Regions from separate parts of the Clostridioides sp. LIBA-2809 genome, predicted to be linked through region 1. Evidence: riboswitches for the same ligand, from Rfam matches in the RefSeq annotation. Region 1 holds a riboswitch; each other region holds the start of a gene.

Evidence for each region. A riboswitch is a leader RNA that binds a small molecule or an ion and turns the genes downstream of it on or off. The one in region 1 is predicted to bind cyclic di-GMP.
Region 2: it holds a riboswitch for cyclic di-GMP, as region 1 does, so the genes downstream of both, ACTG44_RS19315 (type II secretion system protein) here and ACTG44_RS10405 (SH3 domain-containing protein) in region 1, are expected to answer to the same signal.
Region 3: it holds a riboswitch for cyclic di-GMP, as region 1 does, so the genes downstream of both, ACTG44_RS18110 (Cys-Gln thioester bond-forming surface protein) here and ACTG44_RS10405 (SH3 domain-containing protein) in region 1, are expected to answer to the same signal.

The regions. Positions count from the first base shown of each region.
Region 1 covers NZ_CP197004.1:2,165,526-2,171,269, forward strand. The annotation lists gene ACTG44_RS10395 (TetR/AcrR family transcriptional regulator) at 102-704, opposite strand; gene ACTG44_RS10400 (hypothetical protein) at 858-1,256, opposite strand; gene ACTG44_RS10405 (SH3 domain-containing protein) at 1,607-2,095, opposite strand; cyclic di-GMP riboswitch class I at 2,180-2,273, opposite strand; gene ACTG44_RS10410 (FtsX-like permease family protein) at 2,790-5,120, shown strand; gene ACTG44_RS10415 (ABC transporter ATP-binding protein) at 5,131-5,744, shown strand, end outside.
Region 2 covers NZ_CP197004.1:4,099,788-4,105,531, forward strand. The annotation lists gene ACTG44_RS19305 (type II secretion system F family protein) at 1-1,161, opposite strand, end outside; gene ACTG44_RS19310 (GspE/PulE family protein) at 1,173-2,849, opposite strand; gene ACTG44_RS19315 (type II secretion system protein) at 2,994-3,479, opposite strand; cyclic di-GMP riboswitch class II at 3,640-3,725, opposite strand; gene ACTG44_RS19320 (ribose-phosphate diphosphokinase) at 4,566-5,516, opposite strand; gene glmU (bifunctional UDP-N-acetylglucosamine diphosphorylase/glucosamine-1-phosphate N-acetyltransferase GlmU) at 5,610-5,744, opposite strand, start outside.
Region 3 covers NZ_CP197004.1:3,835,559-3,841,302, forward strand. The annotation lists gene ACTG44_RS18110 (Cys-Gln thioester bond-forming surface protein) at 246-2,375, opposite strand; cyclic di-GMP riboswitch class II at 2,391-2,476, opposite strand; gene prdC (proline reductase-associated electron transfer protein PrdC) at 2,913-4,226, opposite strand; gene ACTG44_RS18120 (polysaccharide deacetylase family protein) at 4,615-5,379, opposite strand; gene ACTG44_RS18125 (alpha/beta-type small acid-soluble spore protein) at 5,670-5,744, shown strand, end outside.

The sequences.
Region 1 (5,744 bases):
TTGAAATAATAATATTATTTTTTCTAAAAAATGTCAATATATTTTTATAAATTTAAAAATATATTTTGTAATCTATTTTTTCTAAAACATAGTAAATTAAGTTATGTATTTCTTTTTAAATCCAAAATTCTATAAACAATTCCTTTAATAGTCTGTTTTTTTTGCTCGAATTCTTCCTCTGTTAATTCAGTTAATGAATCTTGATGTAATATTGAAAATGATGAATAGAGAACAGCATTTGCAAGTTCTAAGTCTGTTTCAATCGCAGAACTCCCAATCTCACCTTTATCACGCATAGAGTTTATATATTTTGCTATATGAGGAACTAAACTCTTTAAAGTTAATTGATTAAGTGCAATTTGCATACTCCAATGAAATTTACCTGATTTGAATATTTTATATTTTGAAATACTTTTTTGTAATAACTCGAATACTGCATCAATTTTTAGGTTATTTGCTACACAATCATCATATAAAATATCAGAAAAGCTTTGTTCATATTGTGCTAAAAACAACTTTATTACTTCATTAAATATTTCATCCTTTGATTTAAAATAGTGATAAAACATGCCAACTTCTCCACCAACACTATCTAAAATCATTCTTATAGAGGTGTTCTCATATCCATACTCTAAAAACAACTTAAGTGCATTATCAATAAGTTCATCTCGTTTACCACCATTTAATATTCGTTTTCGTGCCATTTTTGTATCTCCTTTTAAACAGCATATTATTCCGTTCAAATTATATCATGCTATTAAATAAACATCAATAATTAACAAAACGTTGTTCTTTAAATTACCATCTAATTAATAATAAAATCACATAAAACAACTATATAATTTTCATTGTTGTATTTAATAAAATTTCTTCTTCTTTCTTTTAATAAATATTAATATAACTAAAACTATAACAACAAACATAACTATTATTGACAGTATCAATTTTGATAAAATATTATATCTTCTTATACCTCGACTTTTGTGTCTATTTAGAATTCCATGTCCATAAGTTTTAGTTCTTGTAGTTCTTTTTTTTAATTTCACTCTACTTTTACTAGATTTGCTACGTTTGTGTCTACTTTTAGATTTAATAGTTTTAAACCTAGTATTATTAGATTGATAATTCTCTTGTGTTGAAAAAATGTATACACTAGAATCAGTAATAACGTCTGCCTCAACTTGTAATGGATTTATAATGCTGATTATAAGTAAAAAAGATATAATTACTCCAATCAACTTTTTCTTTTTTTTCATATTTTCCCCCTCATAAAAACTTATATCTAGTTTATTATAATATATATTAAAGTAAAAATTACAAAATTTTTCAAATTTCTTATATGTTTTCTTATCTTTAATATTATTTTTATTCTATAAAGTTTCTCTTTTGTTAAAATTCTTTAAATTAATAGTAAATTATGATACTTAGTACACAAAATACAAATTAAATCTACTTTCAACTAAATTTTCCATTTATAATTAAGATAGCTTAATTAATTTATTCTGTTTAGTATTATAATAATGATTTTTACAAAAGAAAAAGAATCCTATGATTAGGATTCTTTTTCTGAGATTTATTAGTGTATTTAAAGCTTACTAGTATCCAATTATGATAAACTTAAACATTCTTCTATATACTGGTTATATACATATCCACAATATCTTTTTCCACTTTTATCAATATTCACTCTTGCCCATTTCCCAACACTATAACATACTTCAACTTTAAAACCATCAGGAATTGTAGTTATAATTCTAGAGTCTAATGTTCTATCATTTCTAAGTTCTAAACTTAGACCATTTGTTCTTATATTTCCTACATAATTCTTTTTTCTATCTTTTACCATGTTGTTACTATTGTTTTTAACATTGCTTAATTTTTCTAAATATTTATAAAGTAACCATCCTTTGTCATAATTACTTTCAACTTCTGCCCATATTCCATCAACACATTTTAGCTTGACAATTTTACCTTCTGGTATACTTTTCAACTTCATACTATTTATGTCTGGTCTTTCTCTTAAATTTAATTTAATTTTAGTCTTAAAATTGATGCTAGATTCGCCAAAATTTTTTAACATTAATTCAGATATCATCTTAAGCCCTCCTCTTGCCAAATATTAAGTTATTAAAAATATATACTTTCAACAAATACTTTTAACAAAAAGAATCATTATCTTTTTGGCAACTGGCTGACATGACCTTTATTACATAAAGATTTTAGTCCCTATAGCTTTGCGTCATTAGATTTATCTAATATTGCCTATATCTGAATAATAACATAATTTGAACAATTTAAAAATAATATTACCTCAAATTTTATATTAATTAAATATAAATTAAATTTTTAATTAATAATAAGCAAAAAATACCTTTATATTTATTAATTTAATTATTGTTCTTCATAATTCATCTAAAAAATAGTAATTTATCTATGATACTATTACTTTTAACAAATCTTTTTTAATAAATATTAACACATAAAAATAATCAATAATTTTTTATATACTTAATTAATATTAAAAATTATTGATTAGTAAAAAACTAAAAATAAAATATATTAATTATATTCTTTTTTAAAATTCTTACTAATTTCTTTAGGATATATTTTGTATAAACACTTTATCATAAGAAGTTTATATTTTACTTTTTTAATAACTTGACAAAATAGTAATATTATTATATTATCATTATAGACCGACGGTCAGTTTAAATTTTTATATATCTATGACTAATATAAAATAAATCTAAAATATTCAATACAAAATTTTTAAGAAATGAGGATTATTTATGCTTAAGAGAATATTATTAAAAGATTTAACTCGAAACAAAGTGATAACAATTGCTCTATTTATTTTTATTTTGCTTGCATCAATGCTGGTATCTAGTGCAACGAGCATCATTATAGAACTAACTGATTCCATGACTTCTTTGTTTCAAAAATCCCATGCGCCTCATTATGTTCAAATGTATTCTGGGAAATTAAATCAAGAAGAAATTGACAAGTTTTCAGCTAAAACTCCATATGTAAAAAAGCAACAAACTACTGAACTTTTAAATATAAATGGAGCTAATATTTTTTTAGGAAATAAAGGAGAAAATCAGGCTAATAGTGTGCTAGAAAATAGCTTTACAAAACAAAATGATAAATTTGACTTTCTATTAGATATGGACAATCAAATAATGCAAATAAAAGATGGGGAAATAGGAGTTCCTGTATACTATATGAAACAATGCAATTTAAAAATTGGAGATACAATAAAAATTATTAATGGTAGTTTCTTTATGGAATTTACAATAAAAGATTTTATACGTGATGCACAGATGAACCCTTCTCTTGTTACTTCAAAGCGTTTTTTAATCAGTGATAATGATTGGGATACTTTAAAAGCTACTATGGGGGAAAGCGAATATCTAATTGAATTTCTCTTAAATGATATAAATAAAATTAGTGAGTTTGAAACACTATATCAATCAACTAAGCTCCCACAAACAGGTACATCAATAACTTATTCCACTTATAAACTACTAAATGCTTTGTCTGACGGAATTGTAATTGCTATTGTCATCTTAATTAGCATTCTTCTTATTACAATTTCTATTTTATGCTTACGATTTACTTTAATTACAACGATTGAAGAAGACTACAGAGAAATTGGTGTTATGAAAGCCATTGGTATTCAAAATAGTAACATCCAAAAACTATATTTGATAAAATACGTATTAATTTCATCTTTTGCAAGTTTTCTTGGCTATATATTGTCGTTATTCATAGGAGTTTTTTTTACAAAAAATATTTATATTTATATGGGAACAGTAGATAAAGATATCTTTAGTATTCTTATTCCATTTATAAGTTCAGTTCTTGTATTTGTAGCTATTGTATTCTTTTGTAAACTTATACTTAAAAGATTCAAAAAAATATCAGCAGTTAATGCATTAAGAAATAATCATTCTACAAACTCTGTAATACATGGATATAGCTTACAGCTATACAAAACCAAAATGACAAATGCCAATATATTTCTAGGGTTAAATGAAGTAGCAAGAAAATTTACTGTCTATGGATTGCTTTGTTTTGTCTACATGATTTGTATTTTCCTTATGATTGTACCACTTAATTTTCTAAATACTATTCAATCACCTGAATTTATCACTTATATGGGCGCAGGTAAGAGTGATATTCGTATTGATTTATCACAGACAAATCAAACCCAACATCTTTTTAATTCTATATTACAAAAAATTAACGATGACAATGATGTTGAAAAATATGAATCCTTTACAACAAGTTCATATAAAATAAAAAATAAAAATGGCAAAGTAGAAAATATGAAAATAGAAAATGGAAACTTTAAAACTTTCCCACTTACATATGTAAAAGGTTCTGCACCAACAAAAGAAAATGAAATTGCACTATCTGTTATAAATGCAAATGAACTAGAAAAAAGTATTGGAGATAATTTATCCATTTTCTCAAAAGGTAAAGAGTTAACTCTTACTGTTAGTGGCATATATCAAGACATTACATATGGTGGTAAGACTGCAAAAGCTATGCTACCATCTAAAAAAGATAATGTTCTATGGCATGTCCTAAATTTAAATTTAAAACCTGGAGTCAATGTAGCAGATAAATTAGAACAATACAGTATTAGTTATTACCCTGCTAAAGTTACAGATATAAATAATTATATAAGTCAGACATTAAGCTCTATTATCAACCAGTTAAGACTTGTTATAAAATTAGCTGTTGTCGTATCTATTGTAATTTCTTCACTAATTACAGCAATGTTTTTTAAGATGCTCATTACCAAAGATACACCACAAACAGCAACTATGCTTAGTTTAGGATTTTCTACTAGAGATATACGTATTCAATATATTACCAGAGCTTTATTAGTACTTATAATCGGAGTTATTTTAGGAATTATTATGGCAAATACACTTGGACAAAAAATATCTGGTTTACTACTTTCTGGTATCTCAAACCTTCAATTTATAGTAAATCCATTAATTGTATATATACTTTGTCCATCAGCTTTAATTCTCACAGTATTAATTACAATTATAGTAATTAATAGAGCAATCAATAAAATAAAAATTATGTCTATTATAGAGTAAGGGGTATGTTATGAATAATATTGTAGAAGCTAAAAAAATTATTAAAGAGTATACTATTGCTAAAGGAAATACACAGCAAGTTTTAAAAGGAATAGATTTATCAATTCAATATGGAGAATTTATATCTATTATGGGTGCTTCTGGGTCTGGTAAATCAACATTACTGCATAACATAAGCGGAATGGATAAATTAACATCTGGTATAGTCAATTTTTCAGGTGAAATGATTTCTAATATGTCCGAAGAAGCATTATCAAAACTTAGATTAAAAAATATGGGCTTTATATTTCAACAAAGTAATTTACTTAAAAACTTAAATATATTTGACAACATAATTCTCTCAGCTTACTTAAATAAAGAAGAAAGTCGTCAAATAATCAATGAACGAGCGACAAGACTTATGGAAAAAATGAATATTTCGGAAATAAAAAATAAGGATATTACTCAGGTTTCGGGAGGTCAACTTCAAAGGGCTTCCATATGTCGTGCTTTAATTAACAACCCGAAAATTTTATTTGGAGACGAACCTACAGGTGCACTTAACTCCAAGCTAACAAATGAAGTAATGGATATTCTTATAGCTATTAATAAATTAGGAACAACTATTATGCTTGTAACTCATGA
Region 2 (5,744 bases), 1.9 Mb from region 1:
CAGTACCGCAACTATAATACCAACTGCAATTATTAAAACAGGTTCTATCATTGATGCCATCCTATTTAAATAAATTTCGGATTCATACTCATAGAATTCGGCCATCTGTCTACTTATATTCTCTAACTCCCCTGTCTGCTCCCCTATAGCTATCATCTGTACTAGTACAGAATCAAAATATGTATATCTTTCTAAGTTCTCTGCTAAGCCCTCACCTCTTGTTATTCCATCTTTGGCTGATGCCAAAATCTTTTCTGCCATGGTATTATTTACACTATCTATAATATAATCAAGCCCCTGAACTAAAGGGTATCCTGTTGATACAAATAGATACAATGCTCTTGAAAACCGTGTAGCCACCATACAGTTTATTCCTTTTCCTAAAATAGGAATCTTATTTATGACTCTATCTTTATGTGCTCTACCAATGGGTGTTTTTAGATACTTCTTAAATTGGTAAATAGACAATATAATAGCTAGAAGTACTATTATCCAAAAATTCTTCATAAACACACCAAACCCCATAACAATTCTTGTTATAAGTGGCAGAGATGCTCCTACTGTTGTAATTGAATTCACCATCTTAGGCACCATAAATGCTGTAAATATAAAAATCATTACAAAGGAAGAAATCAAAACTATTAATGGATATGTTGCCGCATTTCTAAGCTTTTGCTTAACCCTGTGTTCACTATCATAAAATGAAGCCATACTTTTTAGTACTTCATCTAATTTACCTGTAGCCTCACCTGTAGCTATCATAGCTCCAAGTAATTTTGGAAACTTTGATTTTGGTGAAAGCATTGAATCTGCAATAGTAGAACCTATTTTTATTTCTGCTACTATACGATTAATCTCTTCTCTCAAGGTAACATTAGTTGACCTTCTAGCTAATGTTTCTAGACCTGAGATACTATTTATACCAGAAGATACTATAATAGCAAACTGTCTACAAAAGTGGCTTATCTGGTCAGCTCCTAAGTCTTTTTTTCTCTTTCTACTAAAGACACTTATGTTTTTACTTTTACTTTCTTTAATTTCAAGAACTCTAAGATTTCTTTTTCTAAGGAGACTTCTAGCTTCATTAAAATCATTGGCTTCAATTACATCAGTTTGTTTTTTTCCATCCTCTTTTATTACTGTATACTTAAAACTTTTCATAATATCATCCTTTAATCAGTCATCAAAATTATTCTAATCATTTCTTCTACTGTTGTCTTTCCATTTAAAACCTTTTTAACTATATCCTCTTTCAGACTAATCATGCCTTGTTTTCTAGCCACCTTTAAAATTTCTCTTTGATTGGCAGATGAATCTATTAACTCTTTTATTTCTGGTGTAATTTCAAGCATCTCAAATATACCTAGACGCCCCTTATATCCTGTATTATTGCATCTTTCACATCCTTCTCCTTTATAAATAGTTACTGATTCATTTACATCAATACCAAGAGCCTTTTTTTCTCCAATGTCTGCTTCATATGAAACCCTACAATGCTCACATATTTTTCTTGTAAGTCTTTGAGATATTACCCCTAAAACGGATGAAGTTATCAGAAAACTTTCTACATCCATATCTAAAAGACGTGAAATTGCTCCAACTGCTGTATTTGCATGTAATGTACTTAAAACTAAATGTCCTGTAAGAGAAGCTCTAATTGCTATTTCTGCAGTTTCAGTATCTCTTATCTCCCCAACCATTATTATATCTGGGTCTTGACGCATAAAAGCTCTAAGCCCACTGGCAAAGGTAAGACCTGCTTTTTCATTTATCTGAGATTGATTTACACCAGGTAATTCATACTCTATAGGGTCTTCTATTGTTAAGAGGTTTCTATTTTCTGTATTTAATTGATTTAACATTGAATATAGTGTAGTTGTCTTTCCACTTCCAGTAGGGCCAACTACCAATATAAGTCCATAAGGAGTGTTTATCAACTCGTCATATATCTTAGAGCCATGTTCATCTATTCCTAGTACTTCTTTACTAACCATAAAATTACTCTTATCAAGAACCCTCATGGCTATCTTTTCATCCCTATTAGTTGGCATTGTAGAAACCCTAAAATCTATAGGTTTGTTATCTACTTTTAAATAGATTCTGCCATCTTGCGGTATTCTCTTTTCAGATATATTTATATCTGACATTATCTTGATACGACTTACTACTGCTTTGTATGGTGCTGAGTTCATCCTCATATATTCCCTTAACATTCCATCTATCCTAAATCTAACACGCATGTAATTTTCGCTTTGTTCTATATGTATATCACTTGCTTCCATTCTAACAGCATTTTCTAGTATGTTGTTTACTAATCTTACTATTGGAGCTGCATTTACATCTTCTTCAAGTATTACTGTTTCTCTTACTCCACCAGTTCTATTCTTGTTGTACTCAGTCATAGCTTTATTTATTTCTGAATGTGCATAAGCATGACCTATTGCTTTGTTTATATCTTCTGCACTCGATATAAATATCTCTACATCTTTACCTGACATACGTCTTACATCTTGAACTGCTTCTCTATCTTGTGGGTCTGACATGGCTAGACATATCTTGTTTCCATCTATTTTGAATGGAAATACAGCATATCTTTTGCATATATTTTCTGGAACCATTTTTGTAGCTAATGTGTCTATTTCTGTTCCTTCTAAAAATACACTTTCTATATCCAAAAGTTCTTTTAATACACTTATTAATAAGTTACTATCTATAAGACCTTCTTGTACTAGAAATTCTCCTAGTCTTTTTCCACTGTTTTTTTGCTCTGATAATGCCCATTTAAGCTGGTCTTCTGTTATGTATCCTTTTTCAACCAGTTTGTCTCCTATTCTAACTTTTTTAGCCACAGATTTCACTCCTTTACTATCTCAATTATATCATCATTTGTGATTGGACATTAAATAAAATAGTATAAAAGACAGGAAGATTTTCTTCCTGTCTTTTTTATTATATTTATCATTAAGTTTACATATAATTAAATATTGAAGATACTACTCAGCACTAGTTTCTAAATTATCTATAAGAATTATATATATTTTACCATTAAAAGCATCATCTAACTCATGCTCTTTAGCTACATCTACATTTGTATAAACCTTATCTTTTCCTATGTCAGATACTAGTTTATCTGCTTGTTCTTTTGTTATTGTTACGCCATCTATCAATAATGCTAATTTTTTACTATCACTAACTTTAACTAAACCATAAGTTCCACCAATATCAGAATTTTCTATATCAGATTCCAAGTATGATTTTAAGTGTGTTTTTATATCTGTAGGTAATGTGTTAGTATCTGCATAATAAGATAATGCTGCACTCTTAACTGAACTATAATCAGACTCAACACTTGCTACCTTAGCCTTATTTATATTACTAAATAAAGCTGGAACTGCTACTACTGCTAATATACCTATAATTGCAATTACTACCAATAATTCCACTAAAGTGAAACCTTTTTTATTCTTTCTTAACTTCATTTTTATTCCCCCTCAAATTTTTTAATTAATACTTACTTATAATATATCTGGTTAAAAATCTAAGTAAAATTATTTACACGTACTAACCAGATTTATTTCTAGCATATAACCATTTTAAAACAAAAAATGCTATGAAAATAAAAGTATCCATAAATAAATACAATTCCATAGCCGGTTGCACCACTAACTCCATATGTTCTAAGGTGCCCAAATCACAGAACATATATCAACGTTTCTATTTTTATTAAATTCAGGGTAATGCATAATTATATATACATATCCACTTATATTATATAATAGTTACCAAATTTTATCAACTAAGTTTATATTATTTATATATACCAATAATTTACATATTGAAACACAGTTCATACAAATAATTATACTATACAAAAAAAGAAACATCTCCCTACAATTATCATATATCGTAAGGAGATATTTATAAATTATCATTTAGTTTTATCATTGTCATTTCCATCCTTTGCTAATATTTATTTGAAAGCTAGAAGCTATTACAATATAGTATTTTATTAAAATCATCTATTATAAACATTCTATCTCTTTTAATTATGATTCAGCCACAATCACTATATAAATGAAACTCTTCATTTACAGATATGCTCATTGTGCAAAATTACTTTCTTTACAGTAACTTTATATAATCCAGAACCCTCTCACAAACATCAAAGATATAGAATAGATACTATTTTCAATTCTTATAAATAAACTTTCAATAGACTTTTATATTCCTTCTAGATTGTGGCTGAATCATTTAAGTATTAGGGGTTCATCTTCTGACCTTCCCATTGGAAACACCTCTTTCTTTGTTTATATTTACATAATACTACATAATCTGAAATTTTTCAATACTTTTTCCAAATATTTTTTATATTCATAATATTCATTATTTATGCACTTTTTCATATTTCTTTTTACGTATCTATTATAAATTCTAAAACATAATCTTTTTCTAAAATCGCATATACTCTTATAATAAATAAAAGACAGCTCTATAAATTTAAGTATCAAAAAAGAGTTGCTCAAAAGTTTTATATCCTTTTAAGCAACTCTTATAAGTCCAATAAATTAGAATAATTTACTTACTGATTCGTTAGAGAATATCATTCTTATAGCATCTCCAAATAAAGGAGCTACAGTTTTTATCTTTATTTTATCTATTCTTTTTTCTTCAGGAAGTTGTATAGTATCAAGAACTATTAACTCACTTATCTCTGAATTAGAAATTCTCTCAATAGCTGGTCCTGATAATACACCATGAGTACAACAAGCATAAACATCTTTTGCACCAAACTCTTTAAGTGCATTTGCCGCATTAACTATTGTTCCAGCTGTATCTATCATATCATCTAATAGTATAACATTTTTACCTTTAACATCACCTATTAAGTTCATAACTTCACATACATTAGCTTTTGGTCTTCTCTTATCTATTATAGCTATTGGCACTTCTCCATTTAAAGAATTAGCAAATTTTCTTGATCTAGTAACACTTCCTAAATCAGGAGATACCACTACTAAATCTTCTATTTTCTTTTCATTGAAGTAATCTGCTAATATTGTTCCACCTAATAAGTGGTCTAGTGGTATATCAAAGTATCCTTGTATTTGAGCTGCATGTAAATCCATTGTTAATACTCTATCTGCTCCAGCAGCAGTTATTAAGTTTGCAACTAATTTAGCAGTGATTGGATCTCTTGCCTTAGCTTTTCTGTCTTGTCTTGCATATCCATAGTAAGGAATAACAGCTGTTATTCTTCCTGCTGATGCTCTCTTTAATGCATCAATTAAGATTAATAACTCCATTAAGTTATCATTTACTGGGCTATTAGTAGATTGTACTACAAACACATCACAACCTCTTACTGTCTCGTTCATGTTTACACATATTTCACCATCACTGAATGTACCTACTTCACAGTCTAGCACTGATACACCTATATAGTCAGCTATTTTCTGTGCTAACTCTTTCGATGAATTACCTGCAATAATTTTAATCTCGCTTCCGCTAGTATTCATTTATGTAACCCTCCTGAAAATTTTAAAATCCTAATGAATATAATTTATAATAATTTCGAGCTAAATTTATTAGCCAAAATAATAAACTAATGATTACTTACCTTCTTCATCTTTTTGCTTTTTCTTCTCTACCCAGCCTTCTTTAATAACTTGTCTTTCTCTAGCTATTGCCAAAGCTCCATCTGGAACATCGTGTGTTATTGTTGAGCCAGTTGCTATATATCCTTT
Region 3 (5,744 bases), 1.7 Mb from region 1:
TAATACAAATTCATGTAAGTACTAAAATGAATACTTAAATCTATACAAATAAAATCAAATGAATTATACCTTTAGTATGTTATTTTTTCAATACTATTTTCACCTTCAAATTATTTTTCTATTCATAAAACAGTTAACATCTATTTTTAAAAAGATTATAGTTACATAAAAAAATGCCTCAAAATGATTTTTAAATCAATTTGAGACAATATATTTTAAAACTTAATAACAAGCAGTATTCTGTATTAGTTTTTTACTCTTTTAGTTTGATACACCAATCCACAAATTGCTATAATACCAATAAGTATATATGGCATTATTTGCGTTTCATCACCTGTTTTTGGTGATTTTACCACTATATCATGTGCTGGTGGCACTGGTGGGTTTATTATTGTATCATTTTTTGATGGTACTGATGTATTTTCTACTATATCACTTGATGGTGGTACTGGTGGATTTATCACTGTATCACCTGATGGTGGTATTGGTGGATTTATCACTGTATCATCTGATGGTGGTATTGGTGGATTTATCACTGTATCATCTGATGGTGGTACTGGTGGATTTATCACTGTGTCATCTGATGGTGGTGATGGCTTAGGTTTATGCCCGTTTGAGTCATTATTATCATTATTTGGTGGTATTGGTGGATTTACATCTGGGTCTCCATCCGTTGGTACACCTATATTGAAATCAACTACTTCACCACTTTTTTGTTCTATTGTATAGCTCAATAAATTTTGCTTACTAGCTGGTAATACAGATGAGTGGTCTTTTTCTCCAAAATCAAAAACTGTCTTAAAATATTGAATGGCTTTTGGGAAAATATAATCATAAGATAATGCAGATACCTTATCTTTTACATTTGGCTTATCTATGCTCTTAAGTTTAAACTTTTGTTGTGTTGAAATCTCTACTTCACCTGTACCTATTACATTTCCGTTTTCATCATAAGCAGTTACTCCATCTGGTAATTTCAACTTAACCACACCACTATAACCTACTAGGGCTATAGATTCTGTTTCATAAGTTCCATCTTGAATTTTATCAAATTTAATATCAGTTAAACCACTACTTAAACTAGGTTTTCCTGTATCATTTGGCTTTAACTCATTACGACCAGCTTCTAATAATGCTTCTAAATAAGCTTTTCTATTTATTTGAGCTTCCTTGTCTTTCAGATATTTAGCTTTTTCTTCTTCAGTATTTGCATTCTCTATCAATCTATCATAAGAATCTATAAGAGTTTGATAAAGCTTAAGTCTCTCTTGTTCATTCATTTGCCCAAGCATAATCCAAATTGCATCTTGAGTTGCAAAATGAATCATACCTTCATATTCTTTTCCACCTAAATTAAATTGTTGCTTATATCCAAATCCATCAAACTCAGAACCTGCATATAGTATAGATTTAATTGCATCTTCATTTTTATTTTCTTGACCATTAAAATCTTCTGCTGGTAAGTATGGACTCTTATTTTTATTACTTGGAGATTTTAAATGATTATTGTAACAAAATGCAGTTTGTTCTCCATCTTCACCTTCTATTACATATTTACCATCCTTATGGCTTGCACCTATAAGACCCTCTATTACATAATCGAAAGTTAAAGTTTTTGTAATATCATCAAATCTTAAATCAAAATAAGGTCTATTTGAACCATCTGTTTCTTTTAATAAACAACTATTCTTTACTTTTGAATTTTTATTATTAGACCAAAAGCTAGTATTTCCATCTCGTGAAGTAAGTACCTCATAAATTTCTGACTGTTCATCTGTTTTTACATCATTTTCGTCTTCCCAGAAATTATATACAATCTTATTTATTTGAGATACAGTAAGATTAAGAATATCTTCAATGTTCTTCTTCAAACTCATTTCTTCCACTTCTAATTTTTCTTCTTCTGATGGTATCATTTCATTTGGTACTTCTTCTAATGATGGTTTATCCCCATCTGGTGTCTCTCCTACTGTTGGTTTTTCTCCATCTGGTGTCTCTCCTACTGTTGGCTTCTCTCCATCTGGTGTTTCTCCTACTGTTGGTTTATCCCCATCTGGTGTCTCTCCTACTGTTGGTTTTTCTCCATCTGGCGTCTCTTCTACTGTTGGTTTCTCTCCATCTGGCGTCTCTCCTACTGTTGGTTTATCCCCATCTGGTGTCTCTTCTACTGTTGGTTTGTCTCCATCTGGCGTCTCTCCTACTGTTGGCTTCTCTCCATCTGGTGTTTCTCCTACTGTTGGTTTCTCTCCATCGAGTATTATATCTTTTCCATCTACTTCGTCAGCATAAGATATTATTGGTGCAAATGCAGTAAATGCTATACTAAAAGCAATTACTAAACTAATTATACTTGATTTTTTAATTTTTATTTTCAAGATTTTCCTCCTATTTATATTTATAGCAGGTTGCACTACTAACTCCATATATCTTTTAAGTGCCCAGGTTTAAGATATACTTCACAGTTTCTATAAATAGGTTTTTAGTAATTTTTAATTCTTATTTTTAAGTATTTTAAGTGCACTTTTTATGAATATCCTAAAATATAATCTTATTATTTAAGATATTCTTGATTAATAAAAGACAAAAATATATTTTCACACTAAAAAAGATACCATAGAGTATCTTGATATAACACAAAAACTTTACCCTGTTGGATGATTGACTTCATTAAATTTTTACTTGTCAATATGGCCACATATTTGAGTCTTTATTTTTGTCTAATATAATTTTAATAGCTATTTCCATCATTATACATTATGCATTACCTTTTGTCTATTTCTTCCATATTATTTATATTATTCCATAATCTTATCGTCATATTGCAACAAAAAACATCCTTAAAGTAATTTTTCAAACTTTTCTAAGGATGTTTTTTTCATATATTTTTATATTATATTATTATTTATATTATATTATTTTATTTTTAATCTTACGTCACCTTTTATTCTTCTTATTAATGGGTGATTAACTGTTCTCATTACATGGTCAGTAATATGATATACACCTAATTTTAATTTTGGTGCAGAACCCATTACTGTGTTACTACAGTCAGTACAGTTTCCTATTAATATAACTTCTGCTCCAGCTTTCTTAAATTCTATACATTTTTGAGCTTGTCCTGGACAGTGTCCTGGATTTTCACATTTTAATGCACCTTTAATTTCTTGAGCTTGTTTACATTTTTGAACTGATACTATATCAGTAACTCCCATTTTAGCTGCTATGTCTCTCATTCTTTCTTCATTAGGTCCACATGCACAGACTAAAAGACCCATTTTTCTCTTTTCATTAACAAATGGCATAGTAACTATTATACCACCACTAGTTTTAGTTATTGGAGTATCTAAAGTAGTAGCTTTACCAGTGAAAGGTCCTCCTAAGATTATCTCTCCGTATTCACCTTTTATTCCACCAGCTCTTTCAATTAATTCTCCAACAGTAGTTCCGATAGGTACATCTTCAAATACTATAGATTCTTTTCCACTGTTTAATTGTCCAACTACAGTTACATTTTTAGATATAACTGGTCTTTTTTGCTCAACAGCTTCTACTATTCTAGTTAATGTCTCTACATTTATTACTACTGCATTAGCTTCTGAAGGTAATTGAGTTGGCTCAAGTAATTTACCTAGAACATCTCTTACTATCGCTCTCTCTTCTCCCATTGGGTACATGTCAACTAGTTCTGCAACTTCTATGTTATCTCCTGGCTTTATTACTTTTTTGAATGCTGCTATTGCTTCTGGATGCTTGCTTTTTATTGCTAGCATACCTTTTCCAGCATTAGTAACTTCCATAGCGTATTTTATACCTTGATAAACTATTTCTGGTCTTTCTTCTATTTCTTTTATGTTGTGAGCTAATAAAGGTTCACATTCAGCTGCATTTGCTAATATTGTTCCACCTTTTAAATCTATGTTTAATTTTATATGAGTAGGGAATCCTGCTCCACCCATTCCTACAACTCCAGCTTCTTTAATTAAGTCAAGTATACTTTCTCCTTTTAATGGTTCAAAAGTATCATCTTGTACTTCATCAGCTTCGATTACTATAGCTTGGTCATTTATTTCACTTATTTTTCCACTAACACTGGCATAAATATTTGCCCCTAATCCAGCTGGTTCTGCGATTAGAGTTCCTTTTTTTACTACATCTCCAACACTTACTACTGGTTTATCTGGACCACCAACGTGTTGTTTTAATAAAATAGAATATAGTTTGTTCAACTAGTACGCCCCCTTAAGTATATTAATTTTTTTATAAGCTGTTCAAATAATGTTAATGTTGTTTTTCTATTACAATGTCTTAACATATTGTTTATTTCTATAGAACATATCGCTTATTAACAAAGCAATTTCTATGCCAACTTTTAAACAAACTTATATCCTTTGAAAATACTGTCTTACAGCATTCATAACTTATTTAAAATATTTAAACTTATTTTAAATAAGTCAATTATTAGACACTTTTTTAATTAATTTAATCTATAATTATTGATATCGCATACATGCATAAAAAGTGTCAAAAAATAGACACCGTCTTTTTATCGACACTTTTCTAACATATATTATATAATTTACCACAACTTTACTTAAAATATACATTTATTACTTATTAATTCCTAGGTTTTTGCACTCCATTAGAGTCAACTATGTAATTATCTTTATATAGTAAGTCTGATACCTTTACTAAATTGTATCCATCTTTTTTAAGTTTACTTATTATAGTGTCCAAGTAGTTATCTACATCATTTATATTAGCATGAAATAAAACTATTGAACCAGGTTGAGATTCTTTTATTACTTTTTCAATTACGTGGTTTGGTCCAAGCTCTTTCCAGTCTATAGAATCCACATCCCACTTAATTACTTTATAACCTAAATCACTACAAATGTCCATAGCTTTGTTGTTTACATCTCCAAAAGGTGGTCTAAACAGATTGGTCTTTTTCCCTGTTATATTAAATATCTTTCCCGATGTCGTTTCTATTTCTTTTGTTATATCTTCTTTTGATATTTCTTTCAAATTAGCATGGGTATTTGAATGGTTTCCAATTTCATGACCTCTTTCATCTATAGCCTTTACAATATCTTCATTATCATCAACCCAACTACCAACTAGAAAAAAAGTAGCTTTTATATTATGTTTATCTAAAGTATTTAGAATTTCATCCATATTATTAGTTCCCCATGCCACGTCAAAACTTAAAGCTATTTTTTTCTCATTTGTATCAACTTTATATATAGGCATTTTTGAGTTGTCAGATTTAGAACATATGTACTTTATTCCACAAACAAAAGCAAATATTAATACTAATAATAATGAAAAAAATAAAACACTATATATCAAAGCTTTAGTTCTTTTAACTTCTCTTTTCATACTATTCCCCCTTTTAGATAATTTCTTCTATATTTAAAATTTATTTTTTTTTAGCTCAAAAAAGTACTGTAATATTTAATTTATAGGACAATAAAGAAAAAAACAAAGTCTATCTTGACCCAGTTAAATGCTCTAAAATACTCATTTATTTAATTTTTTTATATTTTTTACATTTTTACCTTTATTTTTCTGTATATATTGTTTTTATTTTGGAGAAATTAGTATTAACATCACATAAATAAAAGTGTTGTTAGACATCATAAACTAATTATTTGAGGAGGAAATTTACTATGTCAAATTCAAACAGAACAGTAGTGCCAGAAGCAAAAGCTGCTTTAAACCAAATGAAATTAGAAATAGCTAAC